One region of the Rhizobium sp. AG855 genome, then DNA from elsewhere that is predicted to be linked to it. Evidence: predicted binding sites of a transcription regulator. Region 1 holds the regulator's gene; the other holds the start of a gene.
The links. Region 1 encodes LexA, which represses DNA repair genes until DNA is damaged. Its sites were predicted from a motif close to TGTTCNNNNTGTGTTCNG; they were not measured.
Positions count from the first base shown of each region.

Region 2: DFO46_RS16065 (DNA recombination protein RmuC) is a predicted target of LexA. The motif match lies at 8,817-8,834, and genes of this name have one in related genera.

Region 1 is NZ_RAQG01000003.1:1,627,899-1,643,913, reverse strand. It holds gene trpC (indole-3-glycerol phosphate synthase TrpC) at 1-139, opposite strand, end outside; gene trpD (anthranilate phosphoribosyltransferase) at 150-1,172, opposite strand; gene DFO46_RS07925 (peptidylprolyl isomerase) at 1,198-3,087, opposite strand; gene gltA (citrate synthase) at 3,380-4,669, opposite strand; gene DFO46_RS07915 (ComEC/Rec2 family competence protein) at 4,944-7,460, shown strand; gene lexA (transcriptional repressor LexA) at 7,454-8,167, opposite strand; gene DFO46_RS07905 (DUF1003 domain-containing protein) at 8,381-8,923, shown strand; gene DFO46_RS07900 (VOC family protein) at 8,951-9,844, shown strand; gene kdsA (3-deoxy-8-phosphooctulonate synthase) at 9,841-10,689, shown strand; gene eno (phosphopyruvate hydratase) at 10,903-12,177, shown strand; gene DFO46_RS07885 (septum formation initiator family protein) at 12,318-12,635, shown strand; gene pdhA (pyruvate dehydrogenase (acetyl-transferring) E1 component subunit alpha) at 12,785-13,831, shown strand; gene DFO46_RS07875 (pyruvate dehydrogenase complex E1 component subunit beta) at 13,847-15,253, shown strand; gene DFO46_RS07870 (pyruvate dehydrogenase complex dihydrolipoamide acetyltransferase) at 15,269-16,015, shown strand, end outside.
Region 2 is NZ_RAQG01000003.1:3,261,049-3,277,063, forward strand. It holds gene DFO46_RS16020 (LOG family protein) at 1-64, opposite strand, end outside; gene dapD (2,3,4,5-tetrahydropyridine-2,6-dicarboxylate N-succinyltransferase) at 205-1,062, shown strand; gene dapE (succinyl-diaminopimelate desuccinylase) at 1,220-2,413, shown strand; gene DFO46_RS16035 (hypothetical protein) at 2,400-2,996, shown strand; gene truA (tRNA pseudouridine(38-40) synthase TruA) at 3,116-3,886, opposite strand; gene fmt (methionyl-tRNA formyltransferase) at 3,886-4,830, opposite strand; gene def (peptide deformylase) at 4,883-5,395, opposite strand; gene DFO46_RS16055 (globin-coupled sensor protein) at 5,472-6,965, opposite strand; gene DFO46_RS16060 (globin-coupled sensor protein) at 7,081-8,592, opposite strand; gene DFO46_RS16065 (DNA recombination protein RmuC) at 8,867-10,090, shown strand; gene DFO46_RS16070 (ribokinase) at 10,242-11,141, shown strand; gene DFO46_RS16075 (methyl-accepting chemotaxis protein) at 11,379-13,733, shown strand; gene DFO46_RS16080 (nucleoside hydrolase) at 13,831-14,775, opposite strand; gene DFO46_RS16085 (Hsp20 family protein) at 14,921-15,343, shown strand; gene DFO46_RS16090 (DUF1150 family protein) at 15,391-15,648, shown strand; gene trmB (tRNA (guanosine(46)-N7)-methyltransferase TrmB) at 15,694-16,015, opposite strand, start outside.

The DNA.
Region 1 (16,015 bases):
GCGACAGCGCCTGGTAGAAGCCGCGCGGCGCGTCCTGGGCCGCGATGCGGTCCTTCAGTTCGGCAAGCGAAACGGCGGCCTTGGCGGCTGCGATTTCTTCCCGCTTGTAGGTTTCGATGCGCTTCAGGATATCGGTCATGAGGGCAAGCTTAGTCCTGAGTGGCGGAATTGGAAATGGCGATCAGCTTTTCGAGGGCGCGTGCGGCGGCGCCACTGTCGAGCGACTGGCTGGCAAGGTGCATGCCTTCGGTCACGTCCTTGGCCTTTCCGGCGACGATGAGCGAGGCGGCAGCGTTGCACAGCGCCACATCCCGGTAGGCCGTCTTTGCGCCGCCAAGCACATCACGCAGAGCGGCCGCGTTCACCGTACCATCGCCACCTCGGATCGCATCGAGCGCGACCTCGGCCACGCCGAAATCGGCTGGCGTCAATTCAAAGGTGCTGATCTCGCCGTCCTTGAGCGCCGCAACCAGAGAAGGGCCGGTTGTGGTGATCTCGTCCAGACCACTTCCGTGGACAACCCATGCACTGCTGAGGCCGAGATCTCGCAGCGCTTCAGCCCCAGGCACCAGCCATTCCGGCGAATACACACCGAACAGCTGCTTCTTCACCTGAGCCGGGCTCGAAAGGGGCCCTACGATGTTGAAGATCGTGCGTGCACCGAGCTCGACGCGGGCAGAGCCCACATGGCGCATGGCAGGGTGATGGATCTGGGCGAACATGAAGCCGATGCCGGCCTCGTGAATGCATCGGGAAATGGTCTGCGGGTCGATGTCGAGCTTAACACCGAGCTGCGAGAGCGCATCGGCGGTACCAGACTTTGAGCTCAGCGCGCGGTTGCCGTGCTTGGCCACAGGCACGCCGGCGCCCGCCACGATGATCGCGGCGAGGGTGGAGATATTGTAGGTATTGGTACCGTCACCACCTGTCCCGACGATGTCGATGGCGTCTTCCGGTGCGTCGACCACGACCATTTTCTGGCGCATGATCGAGACAGCTCCGGCGATTTCGTCGACCGTTTCGCCGCGAACGCGCAGCCCCATCAGAAATCCGCCAACCTGCGCCATGCTCGCTTCGCCGGACATCAGGATCTCGAACGCGTCGCTTGCTTCCTGGCGGGTCAGAGATTGGCGGCTCGCGATCTTCGCGATGAAGGGTTTCAACCCGGACATGGACGTGCTCCCCCTGACGTCGGCGTTAGCGAACGATGGCCTGCTGGGCCAGCGCCTGGTTGAATGTCACGCCATATTGCGCCTGCAACTGTCCGACCATCTGGTCGAGAATGTCGTCGCCAGCCGAATTGGCCATGGAGACGATCTGCTCGTCCTCGTTGCTCAACACGCCACCTGCGGCCTGGTCGCGAACAGCGGTCACGGTCAAAAGGATCTGGGTCGCCGGATCGCCGCCCGATGCGCTGGTGACAGTGCCTTCCGGCCCGCTGAACGCAGCGGTGATCGCAGCCGGACCCAGAACCGCATCTTCGGTGCGGCGGGTAAGGCCGGCCTTGCTTTCGACCGTCAGGCCGAGTTCGGCAGCCACGTCTGCCAGCTTGCCACCATCGGCAATACGCTTGCGCAGGCTCTCGGCCTTGGCACCGAGCGCGGTGCGCTGCTGTTCCGCGGTCCAGTCGGCCACTGCCTTTTCCCGCACTTCCGCAAGTTCCCGGTCGCGCTCTGCCTTGATGTCCGTGACATCGAACCAGATGTAGCCGTTATTGCCGAGATTGACGGGCAGGGCCTCAACACCGATGTCGGTGCGGAAGACTTCTGCCAGAAGGGCGTCGCGTTCGGGAATGCCTGCAACTTCGGTCTCGCGCGTGTCGAAGCCACGACGGTCGATGTCGGTGACCGTCAAGGCCTTCAATTTCAACTGGTCAGCCGCTTCCTTGAGCGTCGAGCCGCCCGCCCGCAGATCCTCGAACTGGTCGTGTACAGCGGTGATATCGGCAATGGCGGCCGATTCGGCCAGGGCCTCGCGGATTTCGTCCTTGACCTCATCGAGGCTGCGCGTACGGCCTTCCTTGATATTCGTCACACGCAGGATGACCGGGCCAAGTGCGCCTTCGACAACCGGCGTCGTGCCACCTTCAGCCTTCACTGCGAAGGCCGCATCGGCAAGTGCAACGTCCGGCAGGCGATCTTTGGAGAAATCGCCGAGCAGCACGTCGCTCGCCGTCTTGCCCTGGTCGGTGACGAGTTGATCAAAGCTCGTGCCCTTGGTAAGCTCGGCGGCGGCAGCGTCGGCCAGTTCCCGCGTCTCGAACGAGAGCTGTTCGATCGTGCGCGTTCCGGCGATCTCATAAGTCGCCTTGCGCCGATCGTAGTCGGCCTTGATGTCCTCGTCGCTTACGGATGCCTTGTCGGCGATGTCGGCCGGCTCCAGCTTCACATAGGTGAAGCTGCGGAATTCCGGTGCGCGGTAGCGCGACTTGGTCGTATCGAACCATGTCTTCAGCGTCGCGTCGTCAGGCGCCTTGATCGGGTCGATATTGGCGTTGGAGAGCAGCAGATAGTTGATGTCGCGGTTCTCGTAACGATAATCCTTGATCGCATCGACGAGGACCTTCGGAGCGACGAAACCGTCTGCGGTCGCATCGACGATCTGGCTGCGGATCGCGACCTTGGAGCGCTCCTGGATGTAGTCGTCTTCGCGCAGGCCCGAATTGCGCAGGCGCGAGGTGAACAGTGCACGATCGAAGTTGCCGGCCGAGTTCTTGAATGCCGGGTCATCAGCGATCAGCTGGGCAAGCCGGTCCTGCGACAGGCCGAGATTCATGTCCGATGCCAGCTGATCGAGGGCCGCACCCGCAGCAAGCTGGGAGAACACCATGGATTCGACCCCGAAGGCCTTGGCCTGTTCGGTGGTCAACTGGGTTCCGAACCGATTGCTGAGATCGGCAACCTGGCGCTGATAGGCAAAGGCGAAGTCCCGCGTCGAAACCGTCTGGTCGCCCACGGCCACCACCGTGTCGGAATTGCTGGTGAACAGCGAAGCCGAAACGCCCCACACGCCGAAGGATGCCACCAGCAAAAGCAGCAGGATCTTGGCGAACAGGGTCTGGGAAACTTTTCTCAATATGACGAGCATCGGGACGCATGAACCTCTTGACTGATCTTCGCACGGGCGAAGCGGGTGGACTTCCTTAGAACAAAGATCAAAGGAATTGAAGGCGTATCCGGTCGAAAAGAGGCAGGAGGGTATCTCTGCCCCGCCGGCACAGAAAAGTGATGGCGCGCAGCGCCCGGCGCAGCAGTTTCAGCTGTCGGTGAGGTCCAGTAACGGAAACCCGTGCCGGGCGAGCCCGGCGGGTCTGATGCCATGAACCGAAATGCAAAAGGCCGGCGATGTGCCGGCCTTCCAATATGTCTGTGGCGTGTGATCAGCGATCGGTGATCGGCTTGTAGTCGCGCTTCGGCTCGCCGGTATAGAGCTGACGCGGACGGCCGATGCGCTGCTGCGGATCTTCGATCATTTCGTTCCACTGTGCGATCCAGCCGACGGTGCGGGCAAGCGCGAACAGAACGGTGAACATGGTCGTCGGGAAGCCGAGCGCGCGCAGCGTGATGCCTGAATAGAAGTCGACATTCGGGTAGAGCTTCTTTTCGATGAAGTAGGGGTCGTTGAGCGCGATCTTCTCGAGTTCGAGCGCCACCTTCATGAGCGGGTCGTCGCCGTGACCGGTTGCCTCGAGAACCTCATACATCGTCTTCTGCATGATCTTGGCGCGCGGGTCGTAGTTCTTGTAGACCCGGTGACCGAAGCCCATAAGGCGGAACGGATCGTTCTTGTCCTTGGCCTTGGCGATATATTCCGGAATACGGTCGACCGAGCCGATTTCCATCAGCATGTTGAGGGCCGCTTCGTTCGCACCGCCATGGGCGGGGCCCCAGAGGCAGGCGATGCCGGCCGCAATGCAGGCGAACGGGTTGGCACCCGAGGAGCCGGCGAGACGGACCGTCGAAGTCGACGCGTTCTGCTCGTGATCCGCATGCAGGATGAAGATGCGGTCCATGGCGCGGGCCAGAACGGGGTTCACCTTGTACTCTTCGCACGGCACGGCAAAGCACATGCGCAGGAAGTTCGACGCGTAGTCGAGATCGTTCTTCGGATACACGAAGGGCTGGCCGACATGGTACTTGTAGGCCATGGCAGCGATCGTCGGCATCTTGGCGATCATGCGCAGCGACGCGACCATGCGCTGGTGCGGATCGGTAATGTCGGTCGAGTCGTGATAGAAGGCCGAGAGCGCGCCGACAGTGCCGACCATGACGGCCATCGGATGGGCGTCGCGGCGATAGCCGGAGAAGAACTTGCTCATCTGCTCGTGCACCATGGTGTGGTGCGTGACGCGGTAGTCGAAGTCTTTCTTCTGTGCCGGCGTCGGCAGTTCGCCGTAGAGCAGCAGATAGCAGACTTCAAGGAAGTCGCCCTTGTCGGCGAGCTGTTCGATCGGATAGCCGCGATGAAGCAGCGTGCCTTCGTCGCCGTCGATATAGGTGATCTTGGATTCGCAGGACGCGGTGGAGGTGAAGCCCGGATCGTAGGTAAAGGCGCCGGTGTGTTTGTAGAGGGCCGCGATGTCGATCACGTCAGGGCCGATCGTGCCGCCCTTGACAGTCAGGTCGACCGTCTTGTCCCCGAGTTTCAAAGAAGCGCTTTTGTCCGTCATGCTAATCCTCCGGAATTGGCGGGAAGGCGTCTCCAAAAAGCCGCCATCGGTTAAGCGTGTTGATGTAGCTATATGATACGGAAGTTAATGCCAAGCTATCCAAAGGGCAAATTGTGCGTTGCGAAATCGACGCCAATCGAACCGGACGGTTCTAATCGATTTGCATGTTGATTTGCGTTTGGCGGAGTGTCTGACACACGCTTTGATTGTCTGGTGCGGATGGCCTATTCTGCTCTGCGCCCGCGTTTTTCGCCGGGCTGCGGGTTGAGTTCAGATGGTGCATCTGCGCGAGAATAATCCTGATGTCGAGGGGGAGGCGTTGCGCGCGCCGCTTGGCGAATTCGCGCCGCCATTGCGCACCGATCATCCGGTCTCCCGCCCCACCAGGAGCCGGGTCGCGCGCCTCAACGTGAGGCTCCGGAGCCTGCCCGCAGAGATACGCATTGCTGCTGGCAAGGAGAGCGGGCAGGGCCACCTCTTCCACTTTGTTCCTGTCTGTATGGGTCTTGGTGAAGTTGTCTGGTTCAGCCTCCCTGTGCCCCCGTCGACGACGATCCTGTTGGCACTTCTGCCACTTTCCCTGATCGCCCTTTGGTTCAGTCTTGCCGGAACGAACCGCCGGGCGCTGTCCCTGGCGGCCTTGATGGTGGTCGCCGGAATGCTGCTGGCGGACGCGGAAACGCGGAGGATGGCGACGATCATTCTTGACGCCCCGGTGGTAACGACGGTGACCGGAGTGGTGGAGCGGCGGGAGGCAGGGGCCGCTGGCGAATGGCGCTATGTCATCCGTTTGTCCGCAACCGCAGACCCCGTACTTCGGCGCCCTCCGCAACGCATCTCGCTGCTGGCCCGCAGCCGTCATGGAGTGGTCCGGATTGGTGACCCGATCACCGGACGCGTGCGGCTCTCTCCGCCGTCGGGGCCGGCGCTGCCCGGCATGAACGATTTCGCCTTTCAGAGCTATTTCGCCGGCATCGGCGCTGTCGGCTTTTTTCTCGGCGCACCCGAGCGCCCGTCGATTGCGCGTGCGGCCGAGAGCGATCTGTGGACGCAGGTGGACCAATCGCTGTTTTCACTGCGCGACCGGATTTCAGACCGTATCCATGAAGTCTTGCCCGGAGACACCGGCGCATTCGCCGCATCCATCATAACCGGCGAACGCCGCTCGATGTCGAAGGAGGCGACGGACGCGCTGCGCCTGTCGGGTCTCGCCCACATCACCGCAATTTCCGGCCTGAACATGGCGCTTGCTGCCGGCATCTTCTTTGTCGGGTTGCGCGCTCTGCTGAGCCTTTTTCCAGGCCTGGCGCAGCGCTATCCGGTCAAGAAGATTGCCGCTGGCGGTGCGCTGTTGGCGGCCACAGCCTATGTCCTCATTTCAGGCTACCAGGTTTCGGCACTGCGGGCCTATCTCATGACGGCGATCATGCTGGTTGCCGTGCTCATCGACAGACCTGCCATCAGTCTGCGCAATCTGGCCGTTGCCGCGACGATCATCCTGATTGCCCAGCCTTCGGCGGTAATGGGGCCGAGTTTCCAGATGTCCTTTGCCGCAACCGCAGCATTGATCGCGGGTTATGCCGCTTGGAGAAAGGCGCCGCGCTCGATCTGGCCGACGCCAACATCCACCTCTGGAAAACTGGCGACCTTTGCCGCCAAGTTTGTCGGCGGAACGCTTGCAACCTCGTTGATCGGCGGGCTCTCGACAGCGATCTTCGCCGTTACCCATTTTCATCGGCTGTCGACGCACGGGCTGGAGGCCAACCTTGCCGCCATGCCTCTGATTTCGATCATCGTCATGCCGGCGGGCTTCATTGCCATGCTGGCGATGCCGTTCGGTCTCGACGCCCCCTTTTTCTGGATCATGGGAGGCGGGCTCGATCTCGTGCTGGTGGTCGCCCACACCGTCGCCGGTTGGGGAGAGGCAGCCTTCATTCCCCGACAGCCGACCTGGTTTCCGGTGCTTGTTGTGGTCGCTCTTCTGCTGATGACCCTTCTGCACACCGGGCTCCGGCACGGCGGCACCGTGCTTCTCATCGTCACCTTGGCAGCGGCCTTTCTGCGTTCTGGCGAACAGCCGGCGGACCTCTTGGTCAGCGAAGATGGCCGCATGGTCGGCTTTTGGTCTCAACAAGAGCGGGTGGGGGAGGGGAGGGTCCTTGCAAGCAATCGCAAACGCCCTCCCCCCTTCCTCTTCGATCAATGGCAGCCGGCACTGGCCGCCGACCACCATCTGCCCCCGAGTATGGAAAGTGCACCCGTGCTCCCGCCGCCTGCAGACTGGAAGAAGGAAGAAACCTGGGATTCCGCGACGATACAATTGGCGAGACAAACGCTCGAGCAACTGGTCCAGACAGCCAAAACGGACCGCTTCACCTGCATCCGCAGCGCCTGCGCCGCAAAACTTGTTGATGGATGGACGGTGTTGACCGTTGACCGCCCGGATCTTGCCGGACCTGCCTGCGACGTCGCCGATATCGTCATCCTTGGGGGCCGCAGCCGCATGAAAGGCTGCCGGTCGACTGCAACATTCCTCAGCGAGACAACACTGCGCACAAGCGGCGCCGTGGAAATCCGGCTTGGCGCCCACCACGACAAGACGATTGAGATCTCGCCCGCCTTGTCAGGCCCGCCACGGCCCTGGACAATCCATCGTCTCTACGATTGGCGCACAGGCGAAACCGCCAGGCAGCACGGCATAGACTCAGGAGATAGCAAGGACAAAGATAGCGACAGCGAGACGGAACGGAAAAACGGCCCCCACAATCCCGCAATGCCTGTCCGTCAGTGATATCGGCGGATCAAGCCGACGAGCTTGCCCTGGATCTTGACCCGGTCCGGCGGGAAAATCCGCGTCTCGTAAGCCGGATTGGCCGCTTCCAGAGCGATCGAAGCGCCACGCCGACGGAAGCGCTTCAAGGTTGCTTCTTCGTCATCAACGAGTGCGACGATGATGTCGCCCGGATTGGCGTTGGAGGCATTGCGGATGATGACGGTATCGCCATCGAGGATGCCGGCGTCAATCATCGAATCGCCTTTGACCTCAAGTGCGTAATGGTCGCCGGCACCGATCATTTCGGCGGGAACGGTGATGTCATGGGTGTTGTTCTGAATGGCCGAGATCGGCACCCCGGCCGCGATTCGGCCCATGACCGGTACGCTGACGGAGGAATTCTGGTCTTCGACACTCGGTCTGGCGGGCACAGGCGGCGGCGTCTTGCCCAGGCTGCCCTCAATGACACTCGGTGCAAAACCGCGCCGCGGCTGCAGGCTGGGTGTATAGGCTTCCGGCAGCTTGATGACTTCAAGCGCACGCGCCCGATTGGGAAGCCGGCGAATGAAACCGCGTTCCTCAAGGGCCGTGATCAGTCGGTGAATGCCAGATTTCGACGCAAGATCGAGGGCATCCTTCATTTCGTCGAATGAAGGCGGCACGCCCGATTCCTTCATCCGTTCGTGAATGAAGAGAAGCAGTTCCTGTTGCTTGCGCGTCAGCATATGCAGAGCCCCGTTTGTGAAACAAATCCAGAACAGACACTATATGTTCCATTTGTGTTCCGCAAGTGGATAAATTTCCGTGAACAACCGTCGCGAAAATGCGATAGGCGTCTTCACCGTCACCGGATGACTGCGGCCATCGGACCTATCCCTGTCAATCGGGTGACACCTGTCCCTGTCGGATCCCTTCCAAGCTCCTGTGAGAAGATCGAAATGCTGAAAGACCTGGAAAAGACCCTGCTCGGTAAGCAGGTCGATCAACTGACATCGGCCGAGAAGAAGGTCCTGAAAAAGGCGCGGGAGCGACGCACGGTTTCGACGAATGCCGGTGAGGATTTCCTTGCCGGTTCGAGCTTCGGTCAACGCGTGGCAGACAGCATCGCGCGGATCGGCGGTTCCTGGAGTTTCATCATCGGCTTCCTGCTCTTTCTGGTCGCCTGGGTGATTCTCAACACGGTCATTCTGGCAGCGCGCCCGATTGATGCTTACCCCTTCATCTTCCTCAATCTTCTTTTGTCCATGGTCGCAGCCATCCAGGCGCCGATCATCATGATGAGCCAGAATCGCCAGGCGGAACGGGACCGCTTCATGGCGGCCAAGGATTACGAGATCAATCTCAAGGCTGAGATCGAGGTTCTCGCCCTTCATCACAAGATCGACGAACAGGTGGTGAAGGAACTGCGCGAAACGCGTGCCGAGATCGATACCCTGCGCCAGGCGATCGAAGCTCTTACAAAACAGTCGGGCCGTTCCTAAGTGTCTCGGCGAACGAAGGTCTCTGTCATGACTGAAACAAATCCAGCGCCCCGCGCCGTCGACCACCTCGTCCTGCCGGTGATTGACCTCGATACCGCCCGGCATCGTTTCACGCAGCTTGGCTTTACCGTCGCCGCAGACGCCCGCCATCCTTTCGGCACGGAAAACGCCTGCGTGTTTTTCGGCGATGACACCTATCTCGAACCCCTCGCCATCGGCAGCCGCGAAGACTGTCTTGAAGCGGCCAGGATCGGCAATGTCTTTGTCGCACGCGATCAGGCGTTCCGCTTCCGGCGGGGGGACGGTCTCTCGGCCATTGTCGTCAAGTCCGACGATGCGGAGGCGGACCATGCCCGCTTTGTCGCCGAAGGAATGAGCGGCGGCGATCTCTTGCGCTTTTCCCGCGAGTTCCGCTTTCCCGATGGGCGCACTGTGGAAGGATCTTTCCGGCTCGCCTTTGCTGCCGATCTGCGATCACCTGATTTCTTTGCCTTTTCGTGCCAGCGTGTGAACCCCTTGCCGGCCGATCGTGGAGCGCTTCTGGTCCATGCGAACGGCGCCGTGGGACTTGCCCGGATCGTGCTGTGCGAGGACAATCCGAGCGACTTCCAATATCTCCTGGAAACGGTGCTGGGCCAGCGTGCCGTGACGGCCCATTCCTTCGGCCTGTCGATGGCAACGGCCAACGCCATCGTGGATGCGCTGACGCCTGAGGGGCTGGCGGCGAATTACGGACTTCCGAATTCGCGCTCTGAGCGTGGCCTTCTGGCAGCCGTGGTCGTGGTCAAGAGCCGTGATCTCGGCGTGACAGAAGCCTGCCTCGCTGCTAATGGCGTCCGCTATCACAAAACGGGTGCGCGCCTAGTGGTCGCGCCGGAAAAGGGCCAGGGCGTCGCCTTCGCCTTCGAGGAGTTGAAATGAGCACTGTGACCAATTCCGAAGTCGTCGTCGGTGAAGGCGAAGGCAAGGCCGTGTTCTCGCAGAAGGGCCGCTTTGCCCTGATTGCCGGCCCATGCCAGATGGAAAGCCGCGACCATGCTTTCATGATCGCCGGTCGGCTGGTCGAGCTCTGCCGCGAACTCGGCCTCGGCCTCGTCTACAAGTCGTCCTTCGACAAGGCCAACCGCACCTCGCTGTCTGCTGAGCGCGGCATCGGCCTGGAAAAGGCGATGGAGGTGTTTGCCGACATCAAGAAGGAATATGGCATTCCGGTCCTGACCGACATCCACACGGAAGAACAGTGCGCTGCAGTCGCCCCGACAGTCGATGTCCTGCAGATTCCGGCCTTTCTCTGCCGCCAGACCGATCTTCTGGTCGCCGCCGCCAAGACCGGCCGTGTGATCAATGTGAAGAAGGGCCAGTTCCTCGCGCCCTGGGATATGAAAAACGTCTTGAACAAGCTCAATGCCAGCGGCAATCCCAATGTCCTGCTCTGCGAGCGCGGCGCGTCTTTCGGTTACAATACGCTGGTCTCAGACATGCGTTCGCTACCCATCATGGCGGCCATGGGTGCCCCGGTGGTTTTTGATGCGACCCATTCCGTACAACAGCCGGGCGGGCAGGGCGGCTCCTCCGGTGGTCAGCGCGAATTTGTTGAAACGCTGGCGCGCGCGGCAGTCGCCGTCGGCGTCGGTGGTCTCTTCGTCGAGACACATCAGGACCCGGACAATGCGCCGTCGGATGGTCCGAACATGGTCCAGATCGACAATATGCGCCGTCTGCTCGAAAAACTGATCGCGTTTGACGACATCGCCAAGGCTGTATGAATCCCCTTTGCCGGCGCTTCAATCGGTTGAAGCCGACTTGGCGCCGGCGCTGGTTCTTTAAATCGATTAGATTTCAGTCTTTGTCGCTCCGATCCGTCATTGTATTTTCCGGATCATCGGATAAGAGAGGATGACTCACAGGCGGGTCCGCAGGCTTCATGCCTCATGATCGGCCGCCGAGCCTTGTCCAATTTCCGTCACCAGGGAGCGAACATGACCGCCATTACCGACATCATCGGCCGCGAGATCCTCGACAGCCGCGGCAACCCGACCGTCGAGGTCGACGTCTATCTCGAAGACGGCAGCTTCGGCCGCGCCGCAGTTCCCTCAGGCGCCTCGACCGGCGCGCATGAAGCCGTCGAACTGCGCGACGGTGGCTCGCGTTACCTCGGCAAGGGTGTTGAAAAGGCTGTCGAAGCCGTCAACGGCGAGATTTATGATGCGATCGGCGGCCATGAGGCTGAAAACCAGATCCAGATCGACAATCTGATGATTGCGCTCGACGGCACGCCGAACAAGGCACGCCTTGGCGCCAACGCCATCCTCGGCGTCTCGCTCGCTGTCGCCAAGGCTGCGGCCCAGTCGGCCGGACTGCCACTCTACCGTTACGTCGGCGGCCCGAACGCCCATGTCCTGCCGGTTCCGATGATGAACATCATCAATGGCGGCGCCCATGCCGACAATCCGATCGACTTCCAGGAGTTCATGATCGTGCCGGTTGGCGCCGACACCATCCGCGACGCCGTTCGCATGGGTTCGGAAGTCTTCCACACCCTGAAGAAGCAGCTTGCCGCCGACGGCCACAACACCAATGTCGGTGACGAAGGCGGCTTCGCGCCGGGTCTCGCATCGGCTCCGGCCGCCCTCGACTTCATCATGAAGTCGATCGAAAAGGCCGGCTACCGTCCGGGCGAAGACCTGCATATCGCGCTCGACTGCGCCTCGACCGAATTCTTCAAGGACGGCAAATACGTGCTCGAAGGCGAAGGCCGCACGCTCGAGCCGGAAGCCATGGCCGAATACCTCGCAGAACTCGCTGCCAAGTACCCGATCTTCTCGATCGAAGACGGCATGGCGGAAGACGATTGGGACGGCTGGAAGACCCTGACCGACAAGATCGGCAAGAAGGTTCAGCTCGTCGGCGACGACCTTTTCGTCACCAACTCGGCCCGCCTGCGCGACGGTATCAAGATGGGCGTTGCCAACTCCATCCTCGTCAAGGTCAACCAGATCGGCTCGCTGTCGGAAACCCTCGACGCCGTTTCGACCGCACATCGCGCTGCCTACACGGCCGTGATGTCGCATCGTTCGGGCGAAACGGAGGATTCGACGATTGCCGATCTCGCGGTTGCCACCAACTGCGGTCAGATCAAGACCGGCTCGCTCGCCCGTTCCGACCGCACCGCCAAGTACAACCAGCTCATCCGCATCGAGGAAGAACTCGGTCCGCAGGCGGTCTATGCCGGGACTTCGATCCTGCGCGGCTGAACACGGAAAAGCGCTGAATTTTACGCCCGCGTCGGTTCTCCGGCGCGGGCTTTTTGTTTCCTGCCAATTGCGGTCAACGATCGGTTAAGACATCCCCGCTAGTTTGACGGAAAGTCATGCGTTGTAAGGCAGTTGTCGGCATGTGGACCAGACATCACAAGAAAAAGAAATACGGCCGTTTTGCCCTTCCTGCCATCACCATCGCGTTCCTCTCCTATTTCGGCTACCATTCCATCCATGGTGACTATGGCCTGAAGGCCGGTCAGCAATTCGACCGTCTGCAGGCGGCGAGAAGCGCCGAGCTCGACAAGCTGGTGAAGCAGCGCATGCAGTTGGAAAAGGAAGTCAGCCTGCTGAGTGATGGTTCGCTTGACGAAGACATCATCGATGAAAAGGCGCGCTACCAGCTCAACATGTCGCGCCCTGATGAAATCGTGATATTCAACACCTATTTCTGATAAACCGAGATCCGGTTAATCAGAAATTATAATGTGGTATCAGGTGCTTGGTCTGAATATGACCTATGCATTTCTGGCATTGCGGATGCCTGTTTTCTTCCCTATTCTACGTTCAACAATAGACCAACCATAACCCACGGGAGGGATGAATGGCGCCGCGCAAATCCGCGACTGCGACCGGTCGGAAGCCTTCGGCCAAGCCTGCCAAAAAAGAATTGACCACCGGTATCGTTGCCGAGTTCGACAAGGCGCAGGAGCTCGCGTCCTATCGCGAAATGCTGCTGATCCGTCGTTTCGAGGAAAAGGCCGGCCAGCTCTATGGCATGGGCTTCATCGGTGGTTTCTGTCATCTTTACATCGGCCAGGAAGCGGTCGTCGTCGGCATGCAGATGGCGCTGAAGGAGGGTGATCAGGTCATCACCGGCTATCGTGACCACGGCCACATGCTGGCCTGCGGCATGAGTGCCCGCGGTGTCATGGCCGAGCTCACTGGACGCCGGGGCGGCTTGTCCAAGGGCAAGGGCGGCTCCATGCACATGTTCTCCAAGGAGAAGAACTTCTACGGCGGTCACGGCATCGTCGGTGCCCAGGTGTCGCTCGGCACGGGTCTCGCCTTCGCCAACAAATATCGCGGTAATGACAATGTCTCGCTCGCCTATTTCGGCGACGGTGCTGCCAACCAGGGTCAGGTCTACGAGAGCTTCAACATGGCTCGCCTGTGGAACCTGCCGGTGATCTACATCATCGAAAACAACCGCTACGCCATGGGGACCTCCGTCTCGCGCGCGTCGGCCCAGACCGACTTCTCCCAGCGCGGCGTGTCCTTCAACATTCCCGGCATTCAGGTCGATGGCATGGATGTGCGTGCGGTCAAGGCGGCAGCCGATCAGGCGGTCGAGCATTGCCGTGCCGGCAAGGGCCCCGTCATCCTCGAGATGCAGACCTATCGCTATCGCGGTCACTCCATGTCCGACCCGGCCAAGTATCGCTCGAAGGACGAAGTGCAGAAGATGCGCTCCGAGCATGACCCGATCGAACAGGTCCGTGCCCGTCTGCTCGAAAAGGGCTGGGCGACCGAAGACGAGCTGAAGGCGATCGACAAGGACGTGCGCGACATCGTGGCCGACTCGGCCGATTTCGCCCAGGCCGATCCGGAGCCGGATGCATCCGAGCTCTACACCGACATCCTGCTGTAATCGGGGAGGGAACCCATGCCGATCGAAATCCTCATGCCCGCCCTGTCTCCGACCATGGAAGAGGGTACGCTCTCCAAGTGGGTCAAGCAGGAAGGTGACACCATCAAGTCCGGCGACGTGATCGCCGAAATCGAAACCGACAAGGCCACGATGGAAGTCGAGGCCGTCGACGAAGGCGTGCTCGGCAAGATCCTGATCGCCGCCGGCACGGAAAACGTCAAGGTCAACACGGCGATTGCAGTCCTCCTGCAGGACGGCGAAAGCGCCGATGCCGCCGTGGCTCCGAAGAAGGACGCCGATACGCCGGCCGCGGCCGCCGATGCCGCCGGTGGCAAGGCGCGCGAAGCCTCAGAAGAGCCGTCCTCCAAGGCCGACAACACCGTCCCGGCAGCGCCGAAGGTCGATGTTGCCGCCGATCCGGATATTCCGGCTGGCACCGAAATGGTAACGATGACGGTGCGTGAAGCGCTGCGCGAAGCCATGGCCGAAGAAATGCGCGCCAATCCTGATGTCTTCATCATGGGTGAGGAAGTCGCGGAATATCAGGGTGCCTACAAGATCACCCAGGGCTTGCTGGCTGAATTCGGCGCAAAGCGCGTCGTCGACACGCCGATCACCGAACACGGCTTTGCCGGCGTCGGCGTCGGTGCGGCCATGGCGGGTCTTCGTCCGATCATCGAGTTCATGACCTTCAACTTCGCCATGCAGGCGATCGACCAGATCATCAACTCGGCTGCCAAGACGCTCTACATGTCCGGCGGCCAGATGGGCGCGCCGATCGTCTTCCGTGGCCCGAATGGGGCTGCTGCCCGCGTCGCTGCCCAGCACAGCCAGGACTATGCGGCCTGGTACAGCCAGATCCCGGGTCTCAAGGTCGTCATGCCTTATACGGCAGCGGACGCCAAGGGCCTGCTGAAGGCCGCGATCCGCGACCCGAACCCGATCATCTTCCTCGAAAACGAGATCCTCTACGGCCAGTCCTTCGAGGTTCCGAAGCTCGACGATTTCGTCCTGCCGATCGGCAAGGCGCGCATCCATAAGACCGGCAAGGACGCCACCATCGTTTCCTGGGGCATCGGCATGACCTATTCGGTCAAGGCTGTCGCCGAGCTGGAGAAGGAAGGTATCGACGTCGAACTGATCGACCTGCGCACGATCCGTCCGATGGACCTTCCGACGGTCATCGAATCCGTCAAGAAGACCGGTCGTCTCGTCACAGTCGAGGAAGGCTATCCGCAGTCGTCCGTCGGCACGGAAATCGCCACCCGCGTCATGCAGCAGGCCTTCGACTATCTCGATGCGCCGATCCTGACGATCGCCGGCAAGGACGTTCCGATGCCTTACGCGGCGAACCTCGAAAAGCTCGCTCTGCCGAATGTCGGCGAAGTGGTCCTGGCGGTGAAGACCGTCTGCTACAAGTAAGGGGAGGGTAGGTCCATGCCGATCAACATCACCATGCCGGCGCTCTCTCCGACGATGGAAGAGGGCAATCTGGCCAAGTGGCTGGTCAAGGAAGGCGACAAGGTCAAATCAGGCGATGTCATCGCCGAGATCGAAACCGACAAGGCGACCATGGAAGTGGAAGCCGTCGATGAAGGCACGGTGGCGAAGATCGTCGTTCCGGCCGGCACCGAAGCCGTCAAGGTCAATGCCCTGATCGCCATCCTCGCCGCCGATGGCGAAGACGTGGCCGCCGCCGCTGCTGGCGGCGGTTCCGCGCCGGCTGCCCCGAAGGCGGAAGCCGCACCGGCACCGAAGGCAGTAGAAGCTGCTCCGGCTCCGGCTGCAGCCCCTGCTGCGCCGGCACCTGCGGCTGCTCCTGCAACGGCTTCCTCCGGCGATCGCGTCTTCGCGTCACCGCTGGCGCGTCGTCTCGCCAAGGAGGCTGGCCTCGATCTCAACGCCGTCTCCGGCTCCGGTCCGAAGGGCCGCGTCGTGAAGAGCGACGTCGAAAAGGCCGTCAGCACCGGTGGGGCGAAGCCGGCGACAGCCGCAGCACCCTCTGCTGCATCTGCCGCACCGGCCCCGGCACTCGCCAAGGGCGCTTCGGAAGAAGCCGTGCTCAAGCTGTTCGAAGCCGGTTCCTACGACCTCGTGCCGCATGACGGCATGCGCAAGACGATTGCCAAGCGCCTGCAGGAATCGAAGCAGACCATCCCGCATTTCTATGTCTCGGTGGATTGC
Region 2 (16,015 bases), 1.6 Mb from region 1:
AATCCTTCAACGGATCCCAGGAGCCGTCCTTGCGCCGATGTTTGCCGTTTTTCAGTCTCGCCATGCTTGTTCCTTTCCGACGCGCAAGGCCGCCAGACGCTGTTTTCATGCAGCGACTTATGCGCTAGAGCTTTGCGCGAATTTTCGATCAGACCCTGATCGCTTCCATCCCCAAGGTTAGACAACGAAGTTTAAGGAATTCAGATGAGCGCCTCCGATCTCACTCAGCTCGAACACGTCATCGAAGCGGCCTTCGAAAACCGCGACACGGTCTCGACCGCCACCAAGGGCGAGATCCGCGATGCCGTCGAGGCCGCGCTCGACCTGCTCGACAGCGGCAAGGCGCGTGTTGCGACCCGTGGCGAAGACGGGGCCTGGACCGTGCATCAGTGGCTGAAGAAGGCCGTGCTTCTCTCCTTCCGCCTGAACGACATGGAAGTGGTCAAGGGCGGCCCCGGCGCCTCGACCTGGTGGGACAAGGTGCCGTCGAAGTTCGAAGGCTGGGGTGAGAACCAGTTCCGCGCGGCCGGCTTCCGCGCCGTGCCGAATGCTGTCGTGCGCCGCTCGGCCTATATCGCGCCGAATGCCATCCTGATGCCCTCCTTCGTTAACCTCGGCGCCTACGTCGGCGAAGGTACCATGGTCGATACCTGGGCGACCGTCGGTTCCTGCGCACAGATCGGCAAACACGTGCATCTCTCCGGCGGCGTCGGCATTGGCGGCGTGCTGGAGCCGATGCAGGCGGGACCGACGATCATCGAGGACAACTGCTTCATCGGCGCCCGTTCGGAAGTCGTCGAAGGCTGCATCATCCGCGAAGGCTCGGTGCTCGGCATGGGCGTGTTCATCGGCAAATCGACCAAGATCGTCGACCGCGCAACGGGCGAAGTGACCTATGGCGAAGTGCCGCCCTATTCCGTCGTCGTCGCCGGCTCGATGGGCAGTGGCAACGTCATGCCGAATGGAGTGCCCGCTCCGAACCTCTACTGCGCCGTCATCGTCAAGCGCGTCGACGCGAAGACCCGCTCGAAGACCGGCATCAACGAGCTGCTGCGCGACTGATTGCATGCGAGGGCGCCGGTTCCGGCCGGCGCCCTTCTCCACCGGTCCGGCTGTGCGACACTTCTGTCGCTGCACACGAGATGACACCGCCGTAGCCTTCGGCTAAGTCTCGGCAAGGACCCGTTTTCTCACCGATGCACAGCCCAGATAGACCGCCATGAACGCCACCAGCCCTGTCGATGTTCTCCAAGCCCTGATCCGCTGCCCCTCGGTCACGCCGGCCGAAGGCGGTGCGCTTTCGGTGCTGGAGGACCTGTTGAAGCCGCTCGGCTTTGCCGTCGACCGGATGGTCGAGCGCGATGTGGATACGCCCGACATCGAAAACCTTTATGCCAGGGCTGGCTCGGATGGGCCTCACCTGATGTTTGCCGGACACAGCGACGTGGTGCCTGTCGGCGACGAGGCGGACTGGTCGGCCGGGCCGTTTTCCGGCGAGGTTCGCGACGGCATGCTGTTTGGCCGTGGCGCCGTCGACATGAAGGGCGGGATTGCCTGCTTCATCGCGGCTTATGCGCGGCTGGTGGATGCCGGCAAGGTGCCGCAGGGTTCCGTTTCGCTGCTGATCACCGGCGATGAAGAGGGACCGGCGGTCAATGGCACGGTGAAGCTTCTGCAATGGGCGGCCGCACGCGGCGAGCGCTGGGATGCCTGCCTCGTGGGTGAGCCGACCAATCCCGACACGCTGGGTGACATGATCAAGATCGGCCGACGCGGCTCGGTTTCCGGCACGGTCACCGTGCGTGGCGTGCAGGGCCATGCGGCCTATCCGCATCTCGCCGACAGCCCCGTGCGCGGCGCGCTTTCGCTGGCGAAAAGCCTGATGTTCCCGGCCTTCGATGAGGGCACGGAGAATTTCCAGCCGTCGAACCTCGAAGTGACCTCGATCGACGTCGGCAATGCCGCGACGAACGTCATTCCGGCGACCGCCCGCTTCAAGTTCAACATCCGCTTCAACGACCATTGGGATGCCGAGAGCGTGCAGGCCGAGATCCTGCGCCGGCTCGATGCGGCAGCGGTCGATCCAGAGCTTCGGCCGGGTCGCGCGGCGATTGCCTATGAAATCGTGTGGTCGGAACGGCCGAGCCATGTTTTCCTGACGCGCAGCAACAGCCTGATTTCGTCGCTATCGGGTGCCATCGAAACGGTCACAGGCCGGACGCCGAAGCTTTCGACCACGGGCGGCACGTCGGATGCGCGCTTCATCAAGGATTATTGCCCTGTCGTGGAATTCGGCCTGGTGGGGCAGACCATGCATATGGTCGACGAGCGGGTTGCGGTTGCCGACCTGGAAACCCTGACGGTGATCTACCAGACCTTCATCGAGCAGTGGTTCGCCCATGCCCACGCTTAAGGAGATCGAGATTTACCTGAAGGGCCTGTGGCTGCTGGTGAAGCAGGACCCGGCAGGCTTTGCCCATCTCGATTTCAGCGACCGGGGAGCCGCGCGCTCGTTCTGGTCGATCGCCTGGGCGTTGCCGGCGATTCTGCTCTCCTTTGCCTGGTGGCGTGTGCTGTTTCTCGAGGGCCAGCCGACAGGCACGGCAACCGGGCTCTTGTTCTTCTTCCGGCTGACCCTGGTGGAAGCGGCGAACTGGCTGGTGCCGGTCATTCTGCTGGGCGTGTTGTGCTGGATGGTGGGGCTCGGCGAAAAATTCGCCGCGCTTGTGGTGGTGACGAACTGGCTGGCATTGCCGGCCTCTTACGCCTATGGCCTGTTGGTGCTGATCATGATGCTGCTGCCCAGCCTCAGCGGACTGGTGGCGCTTCTCTGGTTCCTGCTGATGGTGACGCTGATTGCCATCCTGTTCCGGATCGTCCGAATGATCATCGGCGATCACCTGCTGACGGTGTCGACGATCATCATGGTGGTACTGGTGCCCTCAATGATCCTCGCCGAAGTGCTGGAACGCTATCTCGGCGTTTATCCGGGCTGAGGCCCGTGTTCTACACGCAATTCCGGACGCAAAACCGCTTCACTCTTTTGCTGGACTTGCTCATATTTTGTTTGCGCAAGTCCGGACGCAAAACCGCCGTGCACTTTTGCTGGAATTGCTCAGATATCCGGCTGCGGCTCGTCGCCGGGATAATCCACCCGCATGAAATAGAGCCCTTCCGGGGGTGCCACCGGACCGCAGGCGGCACGGTCGCGGGCGTCGAGCGCTGCGCGCACATCCGAAGGCGTCATCTTGCCCTCGCCGGCCAGTTTCAGCGTTCCTGCAAAGGATCGGATCTGATTGTGCAGAAAACTCTGGGCGCTGGCGCGGATCTCGATCAGATCACCATGCCTGGAGACATCGAGCCGGTCGAGCGTGCGCACCGGGCTTGCCGCCTGGCAATGGGCGGAGCGGAAGGTGGTGAAATCGTGGTGGCCGACGAGCTGCTGGGCGGCCTCATGCATGGCCTCGTGATCGAGCGGCTTCGGCACCCACCAGGCGCGGTTCGCCTCCAGCGCGAGGCGCGCGGGGCGGGTGATGATGCGGTAGAGGTAATGGCGACGCAGTGCCGAGAAGCGCGCGTCGAAATCATCGGGCGCGGCCGCGACATCAACGATCGAGACCTGTTCGCCGGCCTGGGCCAGGTGGGCGTTGAGCGCGTTGCGCAGCTTGTAGGGCACCCAGGCGCGGGAGAGATCGGCATGGATGACCTGGCCCTTGGCATGCACGCCGGAATCGGTGCGGCCGGCGCCTCTGATGACGACGGTTTCGCCCGACAGCGCCAGAATGGCATTCTCGATGGCCGACTGCACGGCATGGCCATTGTCCTGGCGCTGCCAGCCGACATAGGCGGTGCCGTCATATTCGACGATCATGCGGAAGCGCGGCATCAGGCGATCACCGTGCCCTTGGCAAGCGGCGTGCCGCGCAGGAAATCCTGCGCATCGAGCGGCTTGCCGCCGGCCTTTTGCAGGCGCACGAGGCTGACGGCGCCGGTGCCGCAGGCAACGGTCAGGTGATCGTCAAGTAGTGTGCCCGGAGCGCCGCGTTGGCCGTCTGCTTCGGCCAGATGGGATGCGAGCAGCTTGACGCGCTCGGGCTTGCCGCCGACCTCGATTTCAGTCCAGGCGCCGGGAAAGGGGGCGAGACCCCGGATATGGTCGTGAACCTCGCGGGCGGGACGGGCGAAGTCGACGCGGGTTTCGGCCTTGTCGATCTTGGCGGCGTAGAGCACGCCCTCTTCCGGCTGCGCGACGGTTTCGAGCGCTCCTTTTTCCAGGAGCGCCATGGCGTCGACCATGGCCTCGGCGCCGACGACGCTTAGCGCATCATGCAGTTCGCCGCCGGTCATGTCGGGGGCAATCGCGACCTTGCGGGTGAGTGCCACGGGGCCGGTGTCGAGGCCCTTGTCCATTTTCATCACCATCATGCCGGTCTCGGCATCGCCGGCCATGATCGCCCGCTGAATGGGGGCGGCACCCCGCCAGCGCGGCAGGAGCGAGGCGTGGCCGTTGTAGCAGCCAAGCCGCGTGCCATCGAGGATGGCCTGCGGCAGCAGCAGGCCATAGGCGACGACGACGGCGACATCGGCTTGCAAGGCGGCGAAGGCTTCGCGGTCTGCGGGCTCGCGAAAATTGAGCGGGTGGCGGACCTCGATGCCGAGGGTTTCGGCAGCCTGATGGACCGGGGATTTCTGCAAGTCCAGGCCACGGCGGCCACCCGGACGGGGCGGCTGGGAATAGGCGGCGACAATCTGATGGCCGGCGGCGTGAAGCGCCTTGAGGGTGGCGACGGAGAAGGCCGGCGTCCCCATAAAAATGATGCGCAATGCCATAATCGGTCTCGCCTTCAAGAGCGGAGGGTCGCGCAAAGCTGCGCGGCCTCGATCAAATCTTCTGACGGGCTGCCTTGGTGAAGCGCTTGATGACCATCTCGCGCTTCAGACGGGAGATATGGTCGATGAACAGCACGCCGTCGAGATGGTCGATCTCGTGCTGCAGGCAGGTGGCGAGCAGGCCGTCGGCTTCGGTGGTCACTTCCTTGCCAGTGCGATCGAGCGAGGTGACGGTGATCGTCGCCGGGCGTTCGACTTCTGCGTAATAATCCGGGATCGACAGGCAGCCTTCCTCATAGACCGAGCACTCATCGGAGGAGCGGATGATCTTGGGATTGATGAAGACGAGCGGCTTGGGATCTTCGCCTTCCTTGGCGAGATCGATGACGAGCAGGCGGCGCGGCACGCCGACCTGGATCGCGGCGAGCCCGATGCCGGGGGCCTCGTACATGGTCTCGAGCATGTCATCGACAAGCTGGTTCAGCTCGGAATCCACGCGCTCCACAGGTTCGGAGACCTGGCGCAGCAGCGGATCGGGCAGGATTATGAGTGGCTTGATGGTCATGAGCCTCCCTTAGCGCAAGTTCGAAAGGGAGGAAATCGAAAAAAGCATCGAATTCCTCCCGTATCCGATGTTGCGATCAGGCGGCAGTGCGGCGCTGGCCGTGGCCGGTGTTCTCGGTGCGGGTGCGGATATGGCTCATCAGTTCGACGAGGCCGGCGACTTCGGCGCGCAGGCGGCGGGTTTCTTCCGAGGTCTGCTCGACCATGCCGCTGTTTTCATGGGTCAGGAGATCCATGTTGCGGGTCGCCTGGTTGACTTCGTTGAGGCCGGTCGCCTGGTCCTTGGCGGCGGTCGCGATATCCGAGACGAAGCTGTCGATGGCATCGATACGGGCGATGATGTCGCCCAGGACCTCACCGGTGCCGGTGACGAGTTCGACGCCCTGCTTGACCTGGCCTGAGCTCTGGGAAATCAGCTGCTTGATTTCCTTGGCGGCATCGGCCGAGCGCTGGGCGAGCTGGCGAACCTCTTGTGCCACGACGGCAAATCCCTTGCCGGCATCGCCAGCACGGGCCGCTTCGACACCGGCGTTCAGGGCGAGAAGGTTCGTCTGGAAGGCAATTTCGTCGATGACGCCGATGATCTTGGAGATCTCGGTGGACGATTTCTCGATCGCATCCATGGCGTTGACGGCACGCGACACGACCGTGCCGGAGGTCTGGGCCTGTTGCTGCGTCTCGCGCACGGCCGCAGACGCGCGTTCGGCATTGGCCGCGGTCTGGCTGACGCTGACGGAGAGCTGCTGGAGCGCGGTCGAGCTCTGCTGGACACCGGCGGCCTGGCGGGTGGTGCGGCTCGCAAGTTCGCTCGACGCATGGGCAATGGCATCGGTGCCGCCGAGGATTTCTTCCGAAGCGCGGCGGATGGCAGCGAAGGACACGTTCAGCTTGTCGACCGTGTCGTTGTAATAGCCGGCCATCTCCTTGAAGTTTTGCGGCAGGTCGGTGGTCATGTGGCTTTCGAAATCGCTGCGGGCGAGCGATTCCAGACCACGGCGCAGGTGCTCCATGGCAATCGCCTGGTCGGCCTCGAAGCGGGCCCGTTCTTCTTCCAGCGCCTTGCGCTTGGTTTCCAGCTCATCGAGATAGACCGAGATGGCATAATCCATGTCGAGCATGGCGGCCTTGACCACCGCCCTCATCTTATTCGCCAGGGTTTCTGCATGGCGCTTGCCGAAGGGGAAGGGCCAATGCTTGACCAGAATGCCGGAGAGCAGTTCACCGACCAGCATGGAATAGCCGCCGATATACCAGCGCGGCTCAAGCCCGATGCGGGCATGGGCCTTGCCGACGGCGGTGACGCCGCGCACGTAATCCTCGTCGAAGCTGCCCTTGGCGACCTTGTCCCAATGGCCGATCTGCGCGTTCTTGGCACCGCTCATATGGGCGCCGTCGCGGAAGAAACCTGCCGTCTTGGCGGTCTTGGCGACCTTGGCGTAGAACTTGTCCAGCGCCGGTCCCATGACATCACCGATCGTCGGACGGAGCTCTCCCAGGGTGTCGCGCGTCTTCTGGTCGATTTCCAGGAAGTCGAGGCGTTCGGACAGATCGGTGTTCGATTTCTGATGCATGGTTCCAACGCGGGGTTATGTGATTGACAGTCGTCAAGCAGACCTGTCACGGTTTTCTAAACAGAAGCTAAACACCACCGAACCTTAACCCTTCATTTCAAGTCGGGGGCCATTTCTATCCCGCCATGCGCCGGACGGGTGTCGAGCGCTGCCGGGGCTGGGCGTGACCATCATGGATGCGGAAACCCTGAAGGGCTGCCAGCAGACGTTCGGCTTCTTCGCCGAGCGTTGCGGTCTGGGCGGAGGTTTCCTCGACCATGGCGGCGTTGCGCTGGGTGATCTGGTCCATGGAGGCGATCGAGGTGTTGACCTCGCGCAGGCCGCCGGACTGGTCGGCGGCGGCGGCCGCGATGGTGCCGACGATCTCGTTGATTTCGCCGATGCGGACGATGATCTGTTTCAGGGCGTCGCCGGCATTGTTGACGAGGCCGACGCCGGAATTGACCTGGGTGGAGCTTTGGGAGATCAGGCTCTTGATCTCGCGCGCCGCATTGGCGCAGCGCTGGGCAAGTTCTCGGACTTCCTGGGCGACGACCGCGAAACCACGTCCGGCTTCGCCTGCACGGGCGGCCTCGACGCCGGCATTGAGCGCGAGCAGGTTGGTCTGGAAGGCAATTTCATCGATGACGCCGATGATCTTGGAGATGGCATCGGAGGATTTCTCGATGGCGCCCATGGCATCGACAGCGCGGGAGACGACCGCTTCGGACACACGCGCCTCGTCGAGCGCCACGCCGACGACCTGGGCGGCTTTCTGGGCGCCATCGGCGGTGAGCGTGACGTTCTGGGTGAGTTCGTGCAGGGCGGCCGTGCTTTCCTCGAGGCCGGCTGCCTGCTGTTCGGTGCGCTGGGCGAGATCGTCGGTCGCCTCCGCGATGGCCGACGTCGACTTGAAGATCTCGTCGGCGGAGCTGCGGACCGTGCCGATGGTGGAGCGGAGGGCATTCACCGAGGCGTTGTAGTCCCGTGCCATTTCGACGAAATTGGCCGGCAGATCATCCGGCAGACGCGCTTCGAGATCGCCGGCGGCGAGTTTTGTCAGGACCCCGCGCAATGCGGCCAGCGCCGTCGCCTGTTCGGCCTCGGCGCGCAGGCGGGTGTCCTCGGCCTTCTGGCGCTCGGCGGCGAGGATGTCGAGATAGACGGTGATGGAATAATCCATGTCGAGCATGGCGGCTTTCATCACCACCGAAATCTCGTCGGCCAGTTGCGGCGCCTTCTGGCGGCCAAAGCGGCTTGGCCAGCGGTCGCGGGCCACGGCATGGATCAACTGTTCGAGGACCAGCGCGTAGCCACCGATATACCAGCGTGGCTCGAGGCCGATGCGGGCATGGGCCTTGCCGACCTTGGTGACGCCATCGACATAGCTTTCGGTGTAGTCGCCCGTGCCGACGATGCCCCAATGTTCTTCCTGACGGCCCTTGGCACCGCGAATATGATCCTCGCCACGGAAGAACGCCGCAGTTTCGGGGACCTTGCGGATCTTGTCGTAGAAGATGTCGAGCGCAGCGCCGATATTGGCCCGGATCAGGGGACCCATGCGCCGAAGGGTCTCTCGCCCCTTGTCGTCCAAGCCGAGAAAGCGAAGGCGGTTTTTCAGATCGGCATTGTCACTCTGCGACACCATCGTAATTCTACTATCCATTGCAAGACTGCGGCAAAATCGCCGAACCGTTTCATAAGCAGACCCTGAAATGGTAAATCTATGGTTTCTAAAATGCGAAGCTTTCCCCCCTATTTATGAAGGGTATAGCGTTGGTGACCACTTATCGGCCCTGCCCTTGTCTTTTATCAGTTATGCCCGCACAAAAAGTCTCATGTCCGCCAGGCCAAAACAGCAGGGCCTGGAAACGTTCACTCTTTGATCTGTTTCGGCGGGGCGAATCGCGTATAGTCTTGTGATGAACATCCAAGACATTCCCGCCATCACCATCGGCTCCGTCACGCTCGGCCCCGGCATTCTGCTGGCGCTCGCCGCAGGAGTGGTTCTCCTCCCCATTCTTGCCCTGTTCCTGGGCTCGATGCGCGCCGCGCGCATCCGGGCTCAGATGATGGAGGATACGCTGCGACGCGACGAGGCGGCCGAGGCAAGGCTTGCCGAACTGCTGAAAGCGCAGGCCGAGATGCAGGGGCGGCTCGCGACCATGGCCGAGGTCTTCGGCAGCCGACAGGCGGAACTGAACCAGTCAATCAGCCAACGGCTTGATGGCATGACGCACCGGCTGGGAACGACGATCACCGAGCAGACGAAATCGACCCACGACAACCTGCGCACGCTGCAGGAGCGGCTGGCGGTGATCGATGCGGCGCAGAACAACATCCAGTCGCTGGCCAAGGATGTCGTCGGGTTGCAGGCGATCCTCTCCAACAAGCAGACGCGCGGGGCCTTTGGCCAGTCGCGGATGGAGACGATCGTTGCCGACGGGCTGCCGATGGGTGCCTATGAATTCCAGACGACGCTGTCGAACGGATCGCGGCCCGACTGCACGATCCGCATGCCGAACAATTCCCCGCCGCTGGTGGTCGATGCGAAGTTTCCGCTGGAGGCGTGGAATGCGATCCGTGACGGGGAGACGCCGGAGCACAAGAAGATCGCCAGCCAGCAGTTTCGCCGCGACATCGAGGTGCATATCAAGGATATCGCCGACAAATATCTTCTGCCGGGCGAGACGCAGGAAATGGCTTTCCTGTTCGTGCCGTCGGAATCGATCTTTGCGGAGATCCACGAGAATTTCGAAGGCGTGGTGCAGAAGGCGCATCGCCAGCGGGTGGTCATCGTTTCGCCATCCCTGCTGATGCTCTCGATCCAGGTCATCCAGGCCGTTCTGAAGGATCAGCGCATGCGCGAGCAGGCGCATCTGATCCAGGGCGAAGTGATCCGGCTGATGGAGGACCTCAGCCGCCTGGACGACCGGACACGCAAGCTGCAGAGCCATTTTCTGGCCGCGCAGAAGGATGTCGAACAGATCATCACCTCCTCGGACAAGCTGGCCAAGCGCGGCGCCAAGATCGAGGCGATGGAGTTCGAGGTGCCCGGCGGTGCCGCCGATGCCGGAGACGGCGCGTCCCGGGCCGTGGAAAGCCGCACGGGCCTGCTCAAGCTCAGGGTTGTTGACGAAGACTGACGGGCTGGTCCACAAGAGCGCCACACCCCAGACCATGTCCGGCGACCTCCGTGGCGCCTTCCATGGTCTGATGTCTTGTTTTCTCGCAATTGCGGACGCAAAACCGGTTCCGACTTTTGCTGGGAATTGCTTCAGGGAGGCCCGCGCGCTCATGATCACCGTATTCGGCTCCATCAACATGGATCTCGTCGCCACGACGCCACGCCTGCCGGTTCCCGGCGAGACGGTGGCCGGCACGAGCTTTGCCACGGCGGCCGGCGGCAAGGGCGCCAATCAGGCACTGGCCGCACGGCGGGCGGGGGCCGACGTGCGGATGGTGAGCGCCGTGGGTCGCGACGAATTCGCGGCGCCTGCGGTCGCATTGCTGGACGCGGCGGGAACCGATCTCTCCGGCGTGAAGACGGTCGACGGTCCGACGGGTACGGCTCTCATCCTGGTCGGCGGCGACGGGGAGAACATGATTGCCGTGGTTGCCGGGGCAAACGGCACGGTCGACGCCGGGCAGGCGGAAGCGGCCGTTTCGGCACTGAAGGCCGGCGATACGCTGATGCTGCAGCTGGAGGTGCCGGCCAAGGCCGTGGAAGCGGCGCTCAAGGCCGCCAAGGGCGCCAACGTGCGGACGATCCTCAATCTGGCACCGCTGACGGCGGAAGCCGCGACCCTGGCAAAACTCGCGGATGTGGTGATTGCCAACGAAACCGAATTCGAGCTCCTCGCCGGACGCCAGGGATTGACGGCCGCCGAACGGGAAGAGACCGCCCTTTCCATGCATCGCGAGACGGGCCAGGTTCTGATCATCACGCTCGGCGCTGCTGGCGTGATCGCCGCCGAAGGCGGCGTGCTGCACAAGGCGCAAGGGCTGAAGATCGAGCCGGTCGACACCGTCGGCGCCGGGGACACGTTCTGCGGCTATTTTGCCGCAAGCCTGGATGCGGGTCTCGGCTTCGACGCGGCGCTTCGACGCGCGGCAGTCGCGGGGTCTCTGGCCTGCCTCAAGGCTGGCGCGCAGCCATCGATCCCCATGGCGGGTGACGTCGCGGGCAGGCTATAAAACGTCTTCCTGACCAAACTCTTGATATATTAGCAAAAAATCAATCGCCTCAGGCGGTTTGAGGGCGTTTGCCTTCAAGCATTTTTTACGAATGAACCTTCATCTTCCGGTGCAAGGCCGCCCGACCTTTCCGGGCGGCTCCCTGCCCCCGTGCTTCCATGATGGAGCATGTTCCAGCATTGCGAACGCATCACGTGTCTCCAATGTCATCGTTTTTCATGTGAGCATGAGGAAGCAATGTCCATTTTCAAGATGAAGTCATTGGCAGCGAAACTGATCGTCGTGACCGGCGCCGCCATTGCCGTCGTTCTATTCGTATCGAACCTCTTTCTTATCCTTCAGACACGCGAGCGGGTCCAGACCCTGACGATGGATCAGGCCAATGCCGAAGCGAAGGCCATTGCGACGGATGTCGCAGGCTCGGTCGGAGAATTGGCCGGTGCGGCCCGATCGATGGCCGGCGTCATCGGACGCGCGCAGGAGGGCAAATACCTCGATCGCAAATCCGTCGTCGACGTACTGAAAGCCAATCTCGAGCAGAACGCCTTTGCCTTTGGCAGCTGGTTTGGCGAGGAACCCAACGCCTTTGATGGCCAGTCCCCCAGCATGGCCGGGAAGACGGAGACCGGATCGGCCAAGGACGGCGCCTTCAACCCCTATTGGACAAAGAGCAAGGACGGGGGCTTCACCTTCTCGACCTTCAATTCCAATTTCGAGGCCGAGTGGTATGGACTTGCCGCGAAGAGCCGGAAGGGCGCGATTACCCAGCCCTATGCCGAACAGACCACGGGCGAGCACACCGCAATGACGTCGATCGCCTATCCGGTGATTGCCGGCGGCAAGCTGATCGGCGTGAGCGGCGTCGACATTTCGCTGAAGGCGATGACCGACAAGCTGAACAAGCTGCATCCCTTCGAGACGGGCCGCGTGACCCTGCTTTCGCAAAGCGGAAAATGGATCGTGGGGCCGACACCGGACCTTCAGATGAAGCCCTATGAGGAAACCGGGGCGGATCTCATAAAATCTGCCCTTTCTTCGCTGAGCGGCGGCGTGATCAAGGATCTCGGCGAAGCAGACAATCGGTTCGACCGGGTGGTCTATCCCTTCCAGCTGCCCGACGTGAATGCCAACTGGGTTATCCTAGTCGACGTTCCGCATGCGGCGATCAGCGCTCCAGTCGAAGCCCAGACCTATATGATGATCATCGGCGGCGTGATCGTGCTTGTCGCCGTGATGGCGGCTCTTTACCTGGCCGTCGGCAGCTTCGTGCGGAAGCCGCTTGCCGGGTTGGTCGGCAGTGTGACCGTGCTGAGCACCGGCAAATATGACGACACCGTGCCGAACCAGGATCGTGACGACGAAATCGGCATGGTCGCCAAGGCTCTGGACGGCTTCCGCCATCGTCTGGCCGAAAGCCGCGTTCTCGCCGCCGAAGCCGATGTACAGCGCCAGGAAGCCGAAGGCGAGCGGCGTCGCAATGAACAGGAGCGCAGCGCCTCCTCCGCGACACAGCAGCACGTGGTCGCAGCCCTCGGCAACGGATTGTCCGAACTTTCGCGCGGCAACCTCACCTTCCGGATCGCCGAGGATTTCCCTGGCGAATATGGCGCCCTGAAGCGGGACTTCAACGAAGCCCTGGCAACCCTCGAACAGGCGATTGCCTCGGTGAACACAGGCGTGGTCAATATCAGCGCCGGTACGGGTGAAATCTCGGAAAGTGCTGCAGACCTTGCCAAGCGCACCGAGCAGCAGGCTGCGAGCCTCGAAGAGACGGCGGCGGCGCTGAACGAGCTGACCGAACAGGTCAATTCGAGCGCCGACAATGCCGGGATCGCCGCCAATACCGTGAGCATCGCGGTGAAGGATGCGGAAAAATCGGGCGAGGTTGTGCAAAAAGCGGTTGCCTCGATGCAGGGCATCGAACAGTCCTCGCAGGAGATCTCGCGGATCATCGGCGTCATTGACGAGATCGCGTTTCAGACCAACCTGCTGGCGCTCAACGCGGGTGTCGAAGCGGCTCGTGCGGGCGAAGCCGGCAAGGGCTTTGCCGTCGTTGCCCAGGAAGTGCGCGAACTGGCGCAGCGGTCTGCCAATGCGGCAAAGGAAATCAAATCGCTGATCAATGCATCGGGTGCGCAGGTGAAGGATGGCGTGCAGCTCGTCGGCCAGGCCGGCGAGACGCTGCACAAGATCTCCGAACAGGTTCTGCAGATCAACGGCCTCATCCGACAGATCTCGGCCTCGGCCAGCGAGCAGGCATCCGGACTGAAGGAAGTCAATTCCGCCATGCACCAGATGGACCAGGTGACGCAGCAGAATGCAGCGATGGTGGAGGAAACCACGGCCGCCAGCATGGCGCTGCGCAACGAGTCCGATACGCTGAAGGACCTCGTGGCGCGGTTTCAGGTAAGCGGCGGCGGACAGTCTACGGCAATGTTGCGGACAACCGCGCAGGCCATGCGCCAGCCCACAGGCGCGGCGCCAGCCTCTTCTACGCCACGGGCGCCCGCTTACCATCCGGCACCCCGGAAGGTCGCCGCATCCGCCGGACGGGCACCCGCAGCCGGCGGCGACAACTGGGAAGAGTTCTGAGCCGAACCGACGTTTCGGCTTGAACAAAGAAGGGCCGCCGGAAAACCGGCGGCCCTTCTTTCAGGTGGAGATCACGTCCGAAGTCCAGCCTACGGCGTCAGAGTCGGGCGAAGCGCTCGATGAGCAGGTCGAAGAAGCCGTCGGCATCGACGTTGCGCATGACCTGGACATTCGGCTTGCGACCGGAGACACGCCACCAGTCGACGACGGTCATGCCGACCGTGAGTTCGGACTGCAGCTCGATCTCAACATTGCAGTGGCGACCGCCGAACAGTTCCGGCTTCAGAAGGTAAGCAATGACTGTCGGATCGTGCAGCGGGCCGCCGTCAGAGCCATATTTCTCCTCGTCGAAGCGCTCGAAGAACTGCAGCCACTCGACCATGGTTGCGGCCGGCTTGGTGCCGATTTCGGCGATGCGGGCGACGCGGGCCTTGGTGGTCATCAGCTGGTGGGTGACATCGAGCGGCATCATGGTGACCGGGATGCCGGAACCGACGACGGCGGCGGCCGCATGGGGATCGACGTAGATGTTGAATTCGGCTGCTGGCGTGATGTTACCGCCTTCGAAAAAGCCACCACCCATCATTACCAGTTCGCGGACGCGGGGTGCGATATCCGGGGCTTTCTGGAGGGCGAGGCCGATATTGGTGAGCGGGCCGAGCGTGCAGAGCGTGACTGTGCCTTCCGGCTCGCGGCGGATGGTGTCGATGATGAAATCGACGGCGTGCTGAGGCTGCACCTTCATGGTCGGCTCGGGAAGGACTGCGCCATCGAGGCCAGTCTTGCCGTGCACATGCTCGGCGGTGACGAGATCGCGCACCATCGGTCGATCCGCGCCTTCATAGACCGCGCGGGCCTGCTGGCCGCAGAGTTCGCAGACGATGCGGGCGTTGCGGCTGGTATAGGAGAGCGGCACATTGCCGGCGACCGTGGTGATGCCGAGAAGGTTCAGTTCGTCCGGGCTTGCGAAGGCGAGCATGAGGGCCGCGGCATCGTCCTGGCCGGGATCCGTATCAATGATGATCTTGCGGGGGTCTGTCATGGGGCGTCCTGATATCGAAAGCGCGAGGCTTGGCGCTGCGGATGGCGTTTGTCAAGCAGTCGACCGCTTGTCGTGCCGCGCGTCAGTCCCCATATTTGGGTGGATACAGGACCGGCGTCGACTGGTGACGCAAACAGGGAATCGCATGAGCCGAAACCGCCTTCCCGCCGAGGGGTTGATCATCACGTTCAGTCTTGCCGAGGGCGTTCCGCTGCGGCGGCCGCGCGGGAGCGACGGCTATCCGCCCTATGACATCGAGCGACTGCCAGCTGACAAGGGGCAGGATCGGCTGCGAATCACCCTTGCGGTGGCAGGCTTTGCCGAAGAGGAACTGGACGTGACGATCGAGGGCGGGCAGCTTTCGATCACCGGCAGACAGGCCGAGCGGGAGGAGCAGGATTTCCTCTTCCGCGGCATCGCAGCCCGCCAATTCCAAAGGGTTTTCGCCCTGGAGGAGGGTATGGAAGTGACCGGGGCCAGCTTGCGCAACGGATTGCTTTCAATCGAAATCATCCGCATGGCACCGATGCATCTGGTAAGGAAAATTAACATCTCCGCCGCACAATGACGGTTGCGGCATGCTTTGCCGCCTCTCCCCCAATGTGGAGGCTCGGAATGTTACTAAAAGAAGCTTCAGCCCGCCTGACGCAATCCGAACTGGCTCATCTCGGAGCCGGCGAAGTGGGTTATATTCGCAAGATGAAGTCCGACGAAGTGTCGCGCTGTTTTCCGGAAGCGCCGGAAATCGATCCGACGCTGGATCTCTGGGCGCTGTTTGCCGCAGACGGCACGCCGATCCTTTTGACCGACAATCGCTCGAGCACCTTCTTCAAGGCGGCCGAAGACGATCTGAAGACCGTGTCTCTGCACTGAGCGGGACAATGGAATGGAAGAGCGTCAGCGCAGGCTGACGCTTGTTCAGCGGCGGATGAAGGTGAGATAGGCCGAGGAACGGCCTTCGCGGCGGGCCTTGGCCTCGTAGCGGGTGCCCGGCCAGCCGTCATACGGCGTGAGCCAGTCACTGGCATTGCGCGCCGTCCATTCGAAGCCGCCGTGAGCGCGGCAATGCTGCAGCGTCCAGTTGACATAGGTGTCGATGTCGGAGGCGAAGCAGAAGATGCCTTCGGGCTTCAAGACCTTGTGGAAACGCTCGAGATTGACCTGCGAGACAAAACGGCGCTTCCAGTGGCGCTTCTTCGGCCAGGGATCGGCGTAGAGAAGGTCGATCTGGTCGATCTGG